4 regions of the Lysinibacillus sp. BS3 genome follow, and region 3 is predicted to be linked to each of the others. Evidence: riboswitches for the same ligand, from Rfam matches in the RefSeq annotation. Region 3 holds a riboswitch; each other region holds the start of a gene.

Region 1 (3,123 bases), 100 kb from region 3:
AAGCCAATCCATAGTGGCTTTAAATTAAGTTTTGTAGCTGCTTGCTTTGGTGAAGACATATTTTCTCATCCTTTCTACGATAAAAATGACGATTATTATCCATAACATCGGCCTGTATAATGTTTTATTGAGATAAGAATATGTCTATTTTATTGTAGAAAAAAATCTATGTGAAAATGGTGTTTTTTACAGCAATATGAGTAGATAAAGAGAAAAAATACGGTCACAAAAAATACAAAAATATCCATTAAATATTATTTCTTTTTCTTAAAGGCAGAAGTTACTTTAGGCTCTGTTCCATTGACTAATCGTTTAATATTTTCGAGGTGCAGGATGATGGCTATGCCAAAAAGAAGAAGAGCTATAATGGTTGGGCCAATGCCAGGAATCCATAAATAAGTTGCTGTACAAAACACGAGATAAAATTCTAGAACACCTACAATTAAATAATTTGTTGCAAAGGATAAAATAACAAATAAAATAAGTGCAAATAAACCAATCTTCCAATCAACAGCAAGTAAAATACCAATGATGGAGGCCGTTCCTTTCCCGCCGTTGAAGCCCATGTAGAAGGGGAAATTATGACCTAAAATAACCCCAGCAGCCATAATATAAGTAAGCAGCCAAATTTGTTCTTCTGTTAAATGAATAGCGTCCGCTAGATAAAAATGCGCACCTATAATAGCGACAACGCCTTTGCCTATATCGATGAGGGCTACTAAAACGCCATACTTCCAGCCAAGGGAAAGAGTAGCATTAGAGGCACCAGCATTACCGTGGCCAGCCTTTTTTAAATCAACCCCCGATAAAAATTGAGCCACTTTAGAGCCGTGAATACAGCCTATTAAATAGCCAATCATAAGAAAAATGATCACGGCCTTTACCATAAAAATACTCCTCTCAAAATTTTTTCTAAAATAGTGTATGCGTTCATATTACGTATAAGAGCAGACAGAAGTTTCGGAAAAAATAAAATTTACTTGTTGACAGAAAAAAACTCTATGTTTATACTGTGTAACAACGATGGAAATTGAATCTCATACTCTTATCAAGAGCGGCGGAGGGATAGGCCCTATGATGCCCGGCAACCAGTAAGCAATGAGCTTACTAAGGTGCTAATTCCTACAGATTCTTACTTGGATCTGGCAGATAAGGGGAGGAAAACTTGCAACCGCAACCCTCTTCTTAGCTGAAGAGGGTTTTTGTTTTCTACAGAAAAATCCTCCTCATCTCCGGTACCATCGTAAAAAAATAACCATTTGGAGGTACACAATGACAAATTTTAAACCAGAAACATTGCTGTTGCATGGTGGTCAAGAGCCAGACCCAGTGACGGGTTCTCGCACAGTTCCAGTCTATCGCTCAACTGCTTTCGTATTTAAAGACACTGCTCATGCGCAACGTCTTTTTGCCTTAGAGGAAGCAGGGAACATTTACACACGAATTACCAATCCAACAGTTGATGTGTTTGAAAAACGTGTGGCTTTATTGGAAGGTGGAACAGCAGCAGTAGCACTTTCATCTGGTGCAGCAGCTATCGCATTTTCCATTTTAAATCTAGCGGGAGCTGGTGATGAGATAGTAGCAGCTAGTTCTTTATATGGTGGTACGTATAATTTATTTGCTAACACATTACCAAACTATGGTATTAAAACAATTTTTGTAGATGAAACAAACCCAGAGAATTTCAAAGCAGCGATTACTGATAAAACAAAAGCTGTCTTTGCAGAGGTTTATGGTAATCCAAGTTTAAAGGTTTTAGATATTGAAGCAGTAGCTAAAATTGCACATGATAATGGTCTACCATTAATTATTGACAGCACGTTCGCTTCTCCTTACGGTTCTACACCTATTGAATACGGCGCAGATGTTGTAGTTCATTCAGCAACTAAATGGATAGGAGGTCATGGTACAACTTTAGGGGGCGTTGTTGTAGACGCTGGTAAGTTTGATTGGACTAGCGGTCGATTCCCTGGTTTTACTGAACCAGATGCCTCTTACCATGGTCTACGTTATGGAATTGATACAGCTTCTGCTGCCTTTGCTACAAAGCTACGTGTACAATTATTACGTGATTTTGGTCCAACATTAAGTGCTGATGCTGCTTTTAATTTATTGCAAGGGTTAGAAACGCTTCATCTGCGTATCCCTAAACACAATGAAAATGCATTGGCAGTGGCTGAGTATTTACAAAACCACCCATCTGTGGAGTATGTAAATTATAATGGCCTAGAAGATTTTCCGACACATGAGTTAGCAAAAAAATATTTAAGAAATGGCTTCGGTTCAGTGCTTACATTTGGCATAAAGGGTGGACGAGAAGCTGGGCGAAAGCTTATTGATAGCGTGAAATTATTTTCACATGTAGCAAATGTAGGTGATGCAAAGTCATTAATTATTCATCCAGCTTCCACTACTCATCAGCAACTATCAGCAGACGAATTAGTTCAAGCTGGTGTAACCGAGTCGCTCATTCGCTTATCCATCGGTTTAGAGGCAGTAGAGGATATTATTGCTGATTTAGATCAAGCCATTACACAGGCTACAACAACTGAACAAACAGTAGAAGCTTAAAGTTTAAAGAAAATGGTAAGATGTTGTGACGTTAACGTATTTTCTCATTCGATTAGCCTCATTTGGTAATGCGTTAAACGTTGCTACATCAATCTATTACTGCATCCGTTAATTATCAGAACCTTATAAAAAATAATACCAAGTAATTTTATATGTATTATTGACTTTGTTAAATCCATGTTATATACTAGGAAATAAGTTAACAGTACGAAAATTTTTTTTAAAAGGTAAATGTTTCATAAGTGCTCCCCCACTTTTGAATATATAGAAGAGTAGTTGCCTAGCCAGTGACTACTCTTCCCAAAAACTGATGATAAAGGAGTGTTTAAAATGGGTAACATCTATAGTGCGCAAAACATTGTATCCTATCTAATATATGAGCTAAATGAAGGGCATGTATTTGTCAACAATAAATCCATTCAACACCTTCTTACATCAGTCGAAAGAAAATGGCAGGAAGTATTTGGTCATACAGCATTTCAAGAACATGTTTTTACTGAAAAGGACTTTACTGTAAAGGAAGTATTTGAGGCATATGAACAGTACGGT
Region 2 (3,123 bases), 1.2 Mb from region 3:
GCTTCCATTCTACCACAGTGCCATCTGGTCTTGTTCTGCTACATGCATCTGGTCCATATACTTCATAGCCCAATGCTCGCAAGCGTCGACCCTCTTCCTCAATATTTTTTGTGCGCAGAGCAATTCGAGAAAATCCCTGGCGCTCTTGATCACGTTTAAACGTATAATGTAGGGAATATGGGTATTGTGCCGCTTGCTCAAATAAATCACGATCATAGATAGCAATTTGTTCAATATAGCTTAAGCCAAAGTAGCTTAACGTATTATAAGTCCCCCACATCGTGTGCTGCCCACCATTCACTGTATGGACATTTCGTTTATTGAAGAAAACCTTTATATTTTCTGGTGATTCCACTTGATGAACCAAATGATCAAAATATAAAGTCATGGCCATTCCCCTTTCTTTCCCCATTACCTTTACCTGTATGTTTGATTAGTTTAAAATTTACTCAAGAAAAGGAGTTACTAGTAGGATATGAAAAAAAGTTTCGTTTACCTACAAACTCCGTTCACTAATTTCATAAAGAGGTGATTTGAATGACAGATTTAGTAGCTGCTTTTAAATTGGCATTAGGTAATTATCCTACAGGCGTAACAGTTGTCACGACATGTCATGACACAAAACCGATTGGCTTAACCGTCAATTCCTTTGCATCTGTTTCAATCGACCCGCTCCTTATTTTGTGGTCACTCGATAAAAAATCTCAGCTCCATCCTTATTTCACGACTGCGCCAAATTTTGCGGTCAATATTTTAGCGAGTGATCAAGAGCATTTATGTACACTATTTGCCAGTAAAATCCCTGATCGCTTTGCACAAGCAAAATGGTCAACTTCCTCTTTAGGACTACCGATTTTACATGATACAGCAGCTAATTTACAATGTAAAACATTTCAGCAAATCGATGCTGGCGACCATACCATTTTTATTGGGCAGGTCGTAGACATTACAAATGCTCAAAAAGAGCCTTTGCTTTATCATCGCCGTCATATCGGTCCCATACCAAAAAGCTTTTATAGCTAGTCTTTACACAAAAAAAGGGCCACTTGTAAGCACAGGAAATCCTTCATGCTTATAGGTGGCCGTTTGACATAAGTTCTACTGAAATCATTGTTATTTTTTCTGCGGAAATCTCTGCTTTTCAAGCCTATTAATTTGCACAATCACACCATCTTGAATCGTAATATGCACTTCACCAAATTCAAGATTTTGAATCGCCTTCGCAATTGCCTCTAGTTTCTTATCATCTACTTTTACTGACTGAGCCATACGATACACCCCTTCTTTTTTATCCTTATTGTTCATAAAGAGGCCAACGCATCAAACTGATTGATAGCCCCTCCTATCTCTCAGACACCATCTGTTGGATTTGGCACCTGTTGTTCGGTTGCCGAGGCTTCATTGGGCCAAGTCCCTCCACCTCTCTTGATAAGAGTACTGCGTTTCTTGAAAATAATTCTATAATTCTGCTATAGGAATGTCAATACAAAATATTAGAAAACCTAGTTGAATACTATGCAATATGTCGTTTAGATTAAAAGACTCCCTAAACCTAAAGTATTTTATGCCTAGTCAGTGAGAAATAGATGGCAATCCATTAATTTATTACAAGCTCCATTTCCTCATCATGAATTCAAGTGGGCCTCGATGATGTTTAGTCCTCCACCATACAGAAACAACGACACATCCTAAAAAATAACAGCAGGCATACAGCATGGAAAAAGCAAGTGTTTGGTTCTCCAGCTTTTGGCAAATAATTAGTATTCCAATGCCTATAACAACATGGCCAACATAATGCGTTAAAGACATTTGTCCTGTTAATATGAAAGATTGAATAACCTTATTTTTACATGTCTCTACAAGATAGATGGAGCCAACAATGATAACAATAGCCGAAGCCGAATTAGATAGGACATACATCATATTCGGTGGAATCGGTCCTGTATCAAATAAATACAATGCACTCTCTACATCTAATAAATGAATGGTTGTCATCTTAATGAATAACGTTGAACAAGTCTCAGTCATGATGACTAACAATAAACCTATCACCAGTAAGTTTTTTCTTAATGTATGATTTGTTAAATCTAATGTGCCCACTACCATACCTATCAGAAAGAAGCAAATCCAGGGGAATAGTGGATGATAGCCATTAAACATCAAATTTCTTATAAATCCTGCTGGTGTCCAAAAATCAAGATACTCTAGTAGCACATATGTTGGATGCCAACCAGCAAGGTAACTAAATTGAATTTGAAGCCATTGTGAAAGGATAAGGATGGCACCAATTATGAAGATCATCATTTTCTTGGATTGGGCAATCAACCAAGCAGCAACAAACATATACACGCCATAATAATGTAAGATATCTCCTGTCCAGCCGATTGCATATAATATTATCCCTATCGTAAATAACAAAAGCGCCCTCTTCCACAAAGTAAGTCGATTTTGACGAAGAAGGATTGGGTCCTTACTCTCTCTAGCCTGACGAGTCATTAAGGCTGTCCCTATTCCTGCTAGCATGACAAATACGGCCGAAGCACGTCCCTCGAAAAGATGTTGGAAGGCAATTAACCATGTTGAACCATTCGTTGTAGAATCTGTTATGACGCCAAAATTGACAATGAACATGCCAAGCATGGCGAGAGCTCTTGCAAAATCAAGACCTTCAATGCGCCGATCATCATTTCTTTTTGTCATTTTTGCCCCCTTGGATAACGCTATTCACTGCCTCCTTCCAAATAGCCCTATAGTTCAATTGGTTGCCTGTTAACATGAAATTACCGATATTATCATAGACGAGGGCTAGCATCTGTGCCTTCGCTTCTATATGTGGAGTATCCTCTAGCACGCCTAGCTGTACGCCATATCGTAGGATAGCAACAAAGCTCGTTAAAAAACTGGTTTCTAGCTCTACTAATTGTCTTTTATAGTTTTCATCGCGGGCCGCTAATAGTACATATTGATTAAATATTTTATTAAAATAAGGGTCCTTGTCCTGTGCCTCAATAGATTTATAGCCTAGCTTAAGTAATTCCTCCTTAAAATTAGCAGAAGAAAGCTCTTTATAATCCACAGCAACATCATGTTGAATTTCTTTATACAATTCATCAAATATGAAAG
Region 3 (3,123 bases):
TTTGAAGAGACCGTTCGCTTTGCGAAGGAGCACAATATTATCGTATCACATGATTTTGCTTATGGGGCAATAGGATTTGACGGTAATAAACCAGTTAGCTTCCTTCAAGCAAAGGGTGCAAAAGAAGTAGGAGTTGAAATGTATACATTATCGAAAACCTATAATATGGCTGGCTGGCGTATAGGCTTCGCTGTAGGGAATGCCGAGATTATTGCTGCTATTAATCTAATTCAGGATCATCTGTTTTGTAGTCAATTCCCTGCCATTCAACAAGCCGCAGCAGTAGCACTGACGGCTTCCCAGCAATGTGCGGATGAACTACGAGCTACTTATGAGCGTCGCCGCAATGTACTCATTGAAGAAGCTCGAAGAATTGGCTGGCATGTTACGGCTCCAAGTGGCTCCTTCTTCGCATGGCTCCCTGTACCACTAGGCTATACAAGTGAACAGTTTGCTGATCTTTTGCTCGAAAAAGCTGATATCGCTGTAGCAGCAGGTAATGGCTTCGGTCAATATGGTGAAGGCTATGTACGCGTAGGATTGCTGGTTAGTGAGGAGCGCTTACGTGAAGCAATCCATAGAATCGAGCAATTACAATTGTTTAAAAGATAATGACGCCGTATCCTGTAGCTATCCCTAGCTACAGGATTATTACTATTTTTCAATTTTCCTTGGTTGCCCTAAACCATTTTCTAATGGATAAAATTGAACATGACCTGTTTCATCATCCCATTTTCGAATATGTTGAATCCCTTGTACCTCTGCCAACACGATGTCAGCAGTAATAACAGGGTTGCCCCCTTTTATTAAATGCCCACCTGATACAACACCCCATTGATCGCTCATAGAACCATGGAAATGTGTCTCATATCCACCATCTCGCTTACACACCACACCTGAACCTTGAATAAATTCTAATGGTCCCTCTTTTTCAATCACATCACTAAAACGAACTTGAATTTGAGCTGTTGCATCTGGCACTAAATAAACAAAGCTGCTTTTTTGAAAGCTGCCAATACAGCTTACAATTGTTGCTGACTCTATGCTATTCTCTTTGCAAAGCGCTTCAATCCCTTCAATGATATCTGTTCCCGTTAGAAAACGAGCACTAATAACCTTACCAAATGAACCTATACCATAATTAACTCTTACAGACATTGTTATCCCTCTTTTGCGTCGAAATATTATAATTATATAAAAAATTTAAAAATTATTTATTGACTTACTATACCCTATAAATTATATTAGTTCTATCGGAATTACAAAAAAATATTATAAATCTCTTATCAAGAGTAGCTGAGGGACTGGCCCTATGAAGCTCGGCAACCTCCTTTTTATAGGAAGGTGCTAAATCCTGCAAACGATCTTCGTTTGATAGATAAGAGAGGACATCTTTTCATGAGCCTCTCTTAATTTGTAAGAGAGTTTTTTTATTTTCAAAAAACCGATAAAAACAATCTTGGAGGTATTTTCATGAAAAAGAAAAATAAATTTTTAGTAGGTTTAGCAAGTTTAACATTAGTAGCAGCTTTAGCAGGCTGTGGCTCTAAAGAAGATAGTAAAAGCCAAGCTGAAGGAATTGATGAAAAGAAAATCGTTGTAGGCGTCACTTCTGGTCCACACGAACAAATTGCAGAAGTAGCCGCTAAAGTAGCAAAAGAAAATGGGCTAGAAGTAGAACTAAAATCATTTTCTGACTATGTTTTACCTAATACATCCTTAGCTGAAGGTGATCTTGATGCGAACAGCTATCAACACGAGCCTTTCCTAGATACATTTAATAAAGACCATGATACAGATTTAGTACCAGTGGGCAAGACGATTTTAAATCCAATGGGTATCTACTCAGAAAAATATAAATCCTTTGATGACATTCCTGACGGTGCAACGTTTGGCTTACCAAATGACCCAACGAATGGAGCACGTGCCCTCTTTGTTTTACAGGAAGCTGGCTATATTAAGTTAAAAGAGGGTGCAGACTTAACAGCCTCGATCCGTGATGTAGAAGAAAACAAAAAGAATTTAAAATTCATTGAATTAGAGGCAGCTCAAATTCCTAAACAACTTAGTGAAGTAGATGTAGCAGCTATTAATACAAACTTTGCACTAGAAGCTGGCATTAACCCTAAAGATGACTCTATTTTATTGGAATCTACTGATTCTCCATACGTGAACTATATTGTTGTACGTGCTGAAAATGAAAATGATCCAACAATTAAAAAGTTCGTTGAGGCTTACCAATCTGACGAAGTGCGTCAATTCATCGAAGAGGAATTCAAAGGTTCTGTAATCCCTAGCTGGTAATATGTTCAGAAAGCTTCTATAAAGCCAAAGAATCTGCTGAAATTCCCCAATGGGAAGACGAGCAGATTCTTGCTTTTTAGAAGGTTGAGAAAGGAGCAAACAATCGCATGATTCAATTACAAAATATCTCAAAAGAATTTAAATCGAAAAAAGGCATCATAAAAGCTGTGGATGGCATCAACCTTCACGTAAAAAAGGGACAAATTCATGGTGTAATCGGCTATAGTGGTGCTGGTAAAAGTACACTCATTCGTTGCGTTAATCTACTAGAACGTCCTACAGCAGGAAAAGTAGTGATAGACAATGTAGACATTACGACCCTTTCTCTTCACGAATTACGTCAAACACGCCAAAAAATCGGGATGATCTTCCAGCACTTTAATCTCTTAAAAACAGCAACAGTTTACAATAATATTGCAGTTCCCTTAAAGCTACTAGGCTATAAAGAGGCGGAAGTAAAAAACCGAGTAGCTAAGTATGCTGAAATTGTCGGTTTAACAGATAAACTAGATAGTTACCCAAATCAACTTTCAGGTGGTCAAAAACAGCGTGTGGCTATTGCACGTGCCTTAGCACAGGAACCAGAGATTTTACTTAGTGACGAAGCAACAAGTGCACTTGATCCTGAGACAACGGAAGCCATTCTTGAATTGTTGTTAAAAATTAATCGTGAATTAGGCATTACGATTCTGCTCATCACACATGAAATGAATGTAATTCAAAAAATTTGCGATGAGGTTTCTGTTCTAGAATCAGGGAAAGTTGTGGAATTTGGCACAGCGATTGAACTTTTTGCGAAACCGAAGCACCCTACAACGC
Region 4 (3,123 bases), 810 kb from region 3:
TGCGGTTGGAGGCATTACCTTAAGCTACTATATTGGTTATCGTTTTGGCTTACCGTTATTGCAGAAATATGGGCCTAAAATTCATATTACAGAGCAAAAAATTGACTTTACGAAAAAGATGTTTACAAAAATAGGACCTACCCTATTATTAATTGGCTATTTTATCCCCGGGGTACGTCATTTGACAGCGTATATTGCGGCTATTAATAATTATCCTTATAGAAAGTTTGCGCTTTTTGCCTATACAGGGGCATTTATCTGGACGTTCACATTTATATCATTAGGAAAGATGCTTGGAGAGAAATGGCGATTTGTTGGATACTATCTGACTCATTATAGTATCTATCTTATCCTTTTATTTATTGTAGGGATGCTCATTGTTTACTTTCTATTCAAAAAAAGAAATGGACAAACATAAAAGTCGGTATACGCTATACCGACTTTTATGTTATGGCAAAATAGCAAATGAGCGCACAGGGAAGCCAGATGCTTTTTCTGGCTTAGGTACGATATTGAAGATGATAGCGCCTTTCGCAGGTAGCTTGTCCAAATTCGTCATTAGCTCAATTTGATAGGTGTCTTGGTCAAGTACAAAATATTCGCCATCTAGCTTGCCATTTTTACGAAAATCAGCAGCAGAGTCCGTATCGAAAGTTTCATGACCAATTGCGCTTACCTTGCGTTCTTTTAGTAAAAACTGTAAAGCTTCTAAACCCCAGCCAGGGATATGGTTATGTCCATCTGCATCCTTATTACTGAAAGCCTCTTTATCTGGCCAGCGCTTACTCCAATCTGTGCGTAATGCTACAAATGTTCCTGCTTCAATTTCTCCATGCTTGTCCTCAAAATCAAGAATATCTTCAACACTTAATGAAAAATCATGGTTGCTCGCAGCCTCTTGTGATTTATCAATAACAACAAGGGGAAGAACAAGCTCTTTTAGTTCTAATTCTTCTAAGTAGCGAGTATCTCGCACAAAATGAATGGGTGGGTCGATATGTGTGCCATATTGACCAGGGAACGTGAATTGTTGAGCGAAGAAACCGTCCTTATGAGAAAATAACGTTTCAAATTTAGCGTCCTCAAACATAAAAAAATGTGGTGAATTAGGGCCGAATGTATGTGTTAAGTCAACCCACTGTTTCGATTTTAATAATTGCAATGCTTGTAAAAGTTCATTAGACATCGATTTCCCTGCTTTCTGTAAAAATAGTTGTAAATAAAAAGGAGTCCCCTAATAGAAGAGGACTCCTGCTGCAACAACGGTAGTTCTTCTTCTCATCTTCAAGGCTGATCATTTTGCCAATTGGAATTAGCACCATACTGTTAGCTGGTTGCTGAGACTTCATCGGGCCAATCCCTCCGTCTCTCTTGATAAGAAAAGTAATATAAGAATTTTCAGAAATAACAATACAAACACTTTAGCATAGTTTTTTATAGTTTACAAGTTCACTAGGAATTTTCACCAATTCAAATTTAAGGTGACTCCACAACAATCATTATCAATAAGACGTATTCTAAAACTGTCTGGTGTATAGTTTGTTTCAAATTTCATCGTAATGCCTGTTGATGTGATTAATTTTTCAACCTCTGTTTTATTTGAAAGTTGAGCAGCATTCATTAAATCATGTGCGAATTGTTGGGAGCTATCTATTTTATCCGTAAGTAATTGGGCTTGCTGCATCATTGCCTTTATCCGTGATGCTGAAGCTTTTAATTTGTGTGTATCGACAGGTGGAAAAGGATTATTGGTCGGCATTGCTAGATGTTGCGAAAAGGGTCTAGTGGCAAAATGATTAGCGATAGGCGATGTTGGATAATGATAGGGATGCACAAAATACGGATAAGGATTGTAATACAAGGTCATTCCTCCTATCCTATAACTGATATCCTATCTTATGTAGCAAAACGGCTTTCGGTGTTATTAGCAGTGCAATGTTTGTCCTAATCATTTAAAAAGGAAGCTAAAGTAAGCTTCCTTTTAGCCAAGTACATTTAAGACATCATCAATTTTTTTACTATGTGATAAAATGCCATAATTCATCCATGTTAAAAAGTCTACTTCATAGACACAGTTGCTTTTAACGGCAGCTAGGTTTTTCCAAGTAGGAGTTTTTAAAATAGCACGTTCCTCATTTTCATAAATGGAATGTTGTTTATCAAAGGTAATAAATAAATGATCAGCATCTAATTGCAACAATTGAGCAAATTTCAGTTGTGCTTTACGTTGATTGTGCGGAATACTCCATACTAGTGAATGTGGCATTAAACCTAAGTCACGATATAAAATGGGGCCCGTATAGCCACATTTAGGACCCGCATATAGAGTAATGCCAATGGCTGAAATACGGAGAAATGCTACACTTTGCCCATAAACAGATTTGCTAAGAATTCCTTTTGCTTGTTGTACTTTATCTTCATATTGTAGGATTACGTCTTGCATCAAGGAGGTTTTTCCTGTTAGATCTGCAATTTTAAATAAAGTAGATTGCCAATTCTCTCCAGGGTGTGAAAGATGGCAGACGGGGGCTACTTCATCTAAGTGCTGAAAGGATTCCCAACGCTCTACACCAGAATCTAACATAATTAAAGTTGGCTTATAGTAAAAGAGTCGATCCATTTCTCTATTTTGTACATCGATATCTGGCACTTTCTGTAGACCTAAATAGTCTTGTTTCCCCCATTTTGAATGACTGAATTGAGCAATTGGCGTAATCCCAAGCGCAACAAAGAAATCTTCTAAGAATGGTGCAAATACACGTATATGGCTGCTTTGATTTCTTCGATATTGTCCTGGAGAGATGCCGACATGTTCCTTAAAGCGACGATTAAAATAATACTCATTATTAAATCCGACAGACTGGCTAATTTCAAATACTCGATCATTTGTTGTCATTAATAAATGCTTAGCTTTTTCAATACGAAGTTTAGTTAAATAGTGAAGAGGAATTTGTCCCGTAATATCTTTAAAAATGCGCGTATAATTCCATCTTGGTACGTCAGCTAGCTGTGCTAGCTGCTCAACCGTCCACTCTTTTTCAAAATGTTTTTGTAAATGGTTAACGGACTGCTCAACAGATTGGCGATCATTTTTTTTCATCTGCTTGGGTATGGTTTGATGTA

Evidence for each region. A riboswitch is a leader RNA that binds a small molecule or an ion and turns the genes downstream of it on or off. The one in region 3 is predicted to bind S-adenosylmethionine.
Region 1: it holds a riboswitch for S-adenosylmethionine, as region 3 does, so the genes downstream of both, AAJG31_RS11565 (O-acetylhomoserine aminocarboxypropyltransferase/cysteine synthase family protein) here and AAJG31_RS11170 (MetQ/NlpA family ABC transporter substrate-binding protein) in region 3, are expected to answer to the same signal.
Region 2: it holds a riboswitch for S-adenosylmethionine, as region 3 does, so the genes downstream of both, AAJG31_RS05500 (YezD family protein) here and AAJG31_RS11170 (MetQ/NlpA family ABC transporter substrate-binding protein) in region 3, are expected to answer to the same signal.
Region 4: it holds a riboswitch for S-adenosylmethionine, as region 3 does, so the genes downstream of both, AAJG31_RS15020 (cyclase family protein) here and AAJG31_RS11170 (MetQ/NlpA family ABC transporter substrate-binding protein) in region 3, are expected to answer to the same signal.

The regions. Positions count from the first base shown of each region.
Region 1 covers NZ_CP154860.1:2,340,190-2,343,312, reverse strand. The annotation lists gene AAJG31_RS11575 (DASS family sodium-coupled anion symporter) at 1-59, opposite strand, end outside; gene AAJG31_RS11570 (glycerol-3-phosphate acyltransferase) at 255-887, opposite strand; SAM riboswitch class I at 1,043-1,156, shown strand; gene AAJG31_RS11565 (O-acetylhomoserine aminocarboxypropyltransferase/cysteine synthase family protein) at 1,273-2,574, shown strand; gene AAJG31_RS11560 (hypothetical protein) at 2,905-3,123, shown strand, end outside.
Region 2 covers NZ_CP154860.1:1,036,785-1,039,907, forward strand. The annotation lists gene AAJG31_RS05490 (VOC family protein) at 1-388, opposite strand, end outside; gene AAJG31_RS05495 (flavin reductase family protein) at 538-1,023, shown strand; gene AAJG31_RS05500 (YezD family protein) at 1,114-1,269, opposite strand; SAM riboswitch class I at 1,340-1,435, opposite strand; gene AAJG31_RS05505 (heparan-alpha-glucosaminide N-acetyltransferase domain-containing protein) at 1,606-2,700, opposite strand; gene AAJG31_RS05510 (TetR/AcrR family transcriptional regulator) at 2,684-3,123, opposite strand, start outside.
Region 3 covers NZ_CP154860.1:2,238,785-2,241,907, forward strand. The annotation lists gene AAJG31_RS11160 (pyridoxal phosphate-dependent aminotransferase) at 1-612, shown strand, start outside; gene AAJG31_RS11165 (DNA-binding protein) at 655-1,158, opposite strand; SAM riboswitch class I at 1,281-1,385, shown strand; gene AAJG31_RS11170 (MetQ/NlpA family ABC transporter substrate-binding protein) at 1,474-2,304, shown strand; gene AAJG31_RS11175 (ATP-binding cassette domain-containing protein) at 2,412-3,123, shown strand, end outside.
Region 4 covers NZ_CP154860.1:3,052,168-3,055,290, forward strand. The annotation lists gene AAJG31_RS15015 (DedA family protein) at 1-418, shown strand, start outside; gene AAJG31_RS15020 (cyclase family protein) at 449-1,186, opposite strand; SAM riboswitch class I at 1,276-1,381, opposite strand; gene AAJG31_RS15025 (hypothetical protein) at 1,463-1,861, opposite strand; gene AAJG31_RS15030 (AraC family transcriptional regulator) at 1,982-3,123, opposite strand, start outside.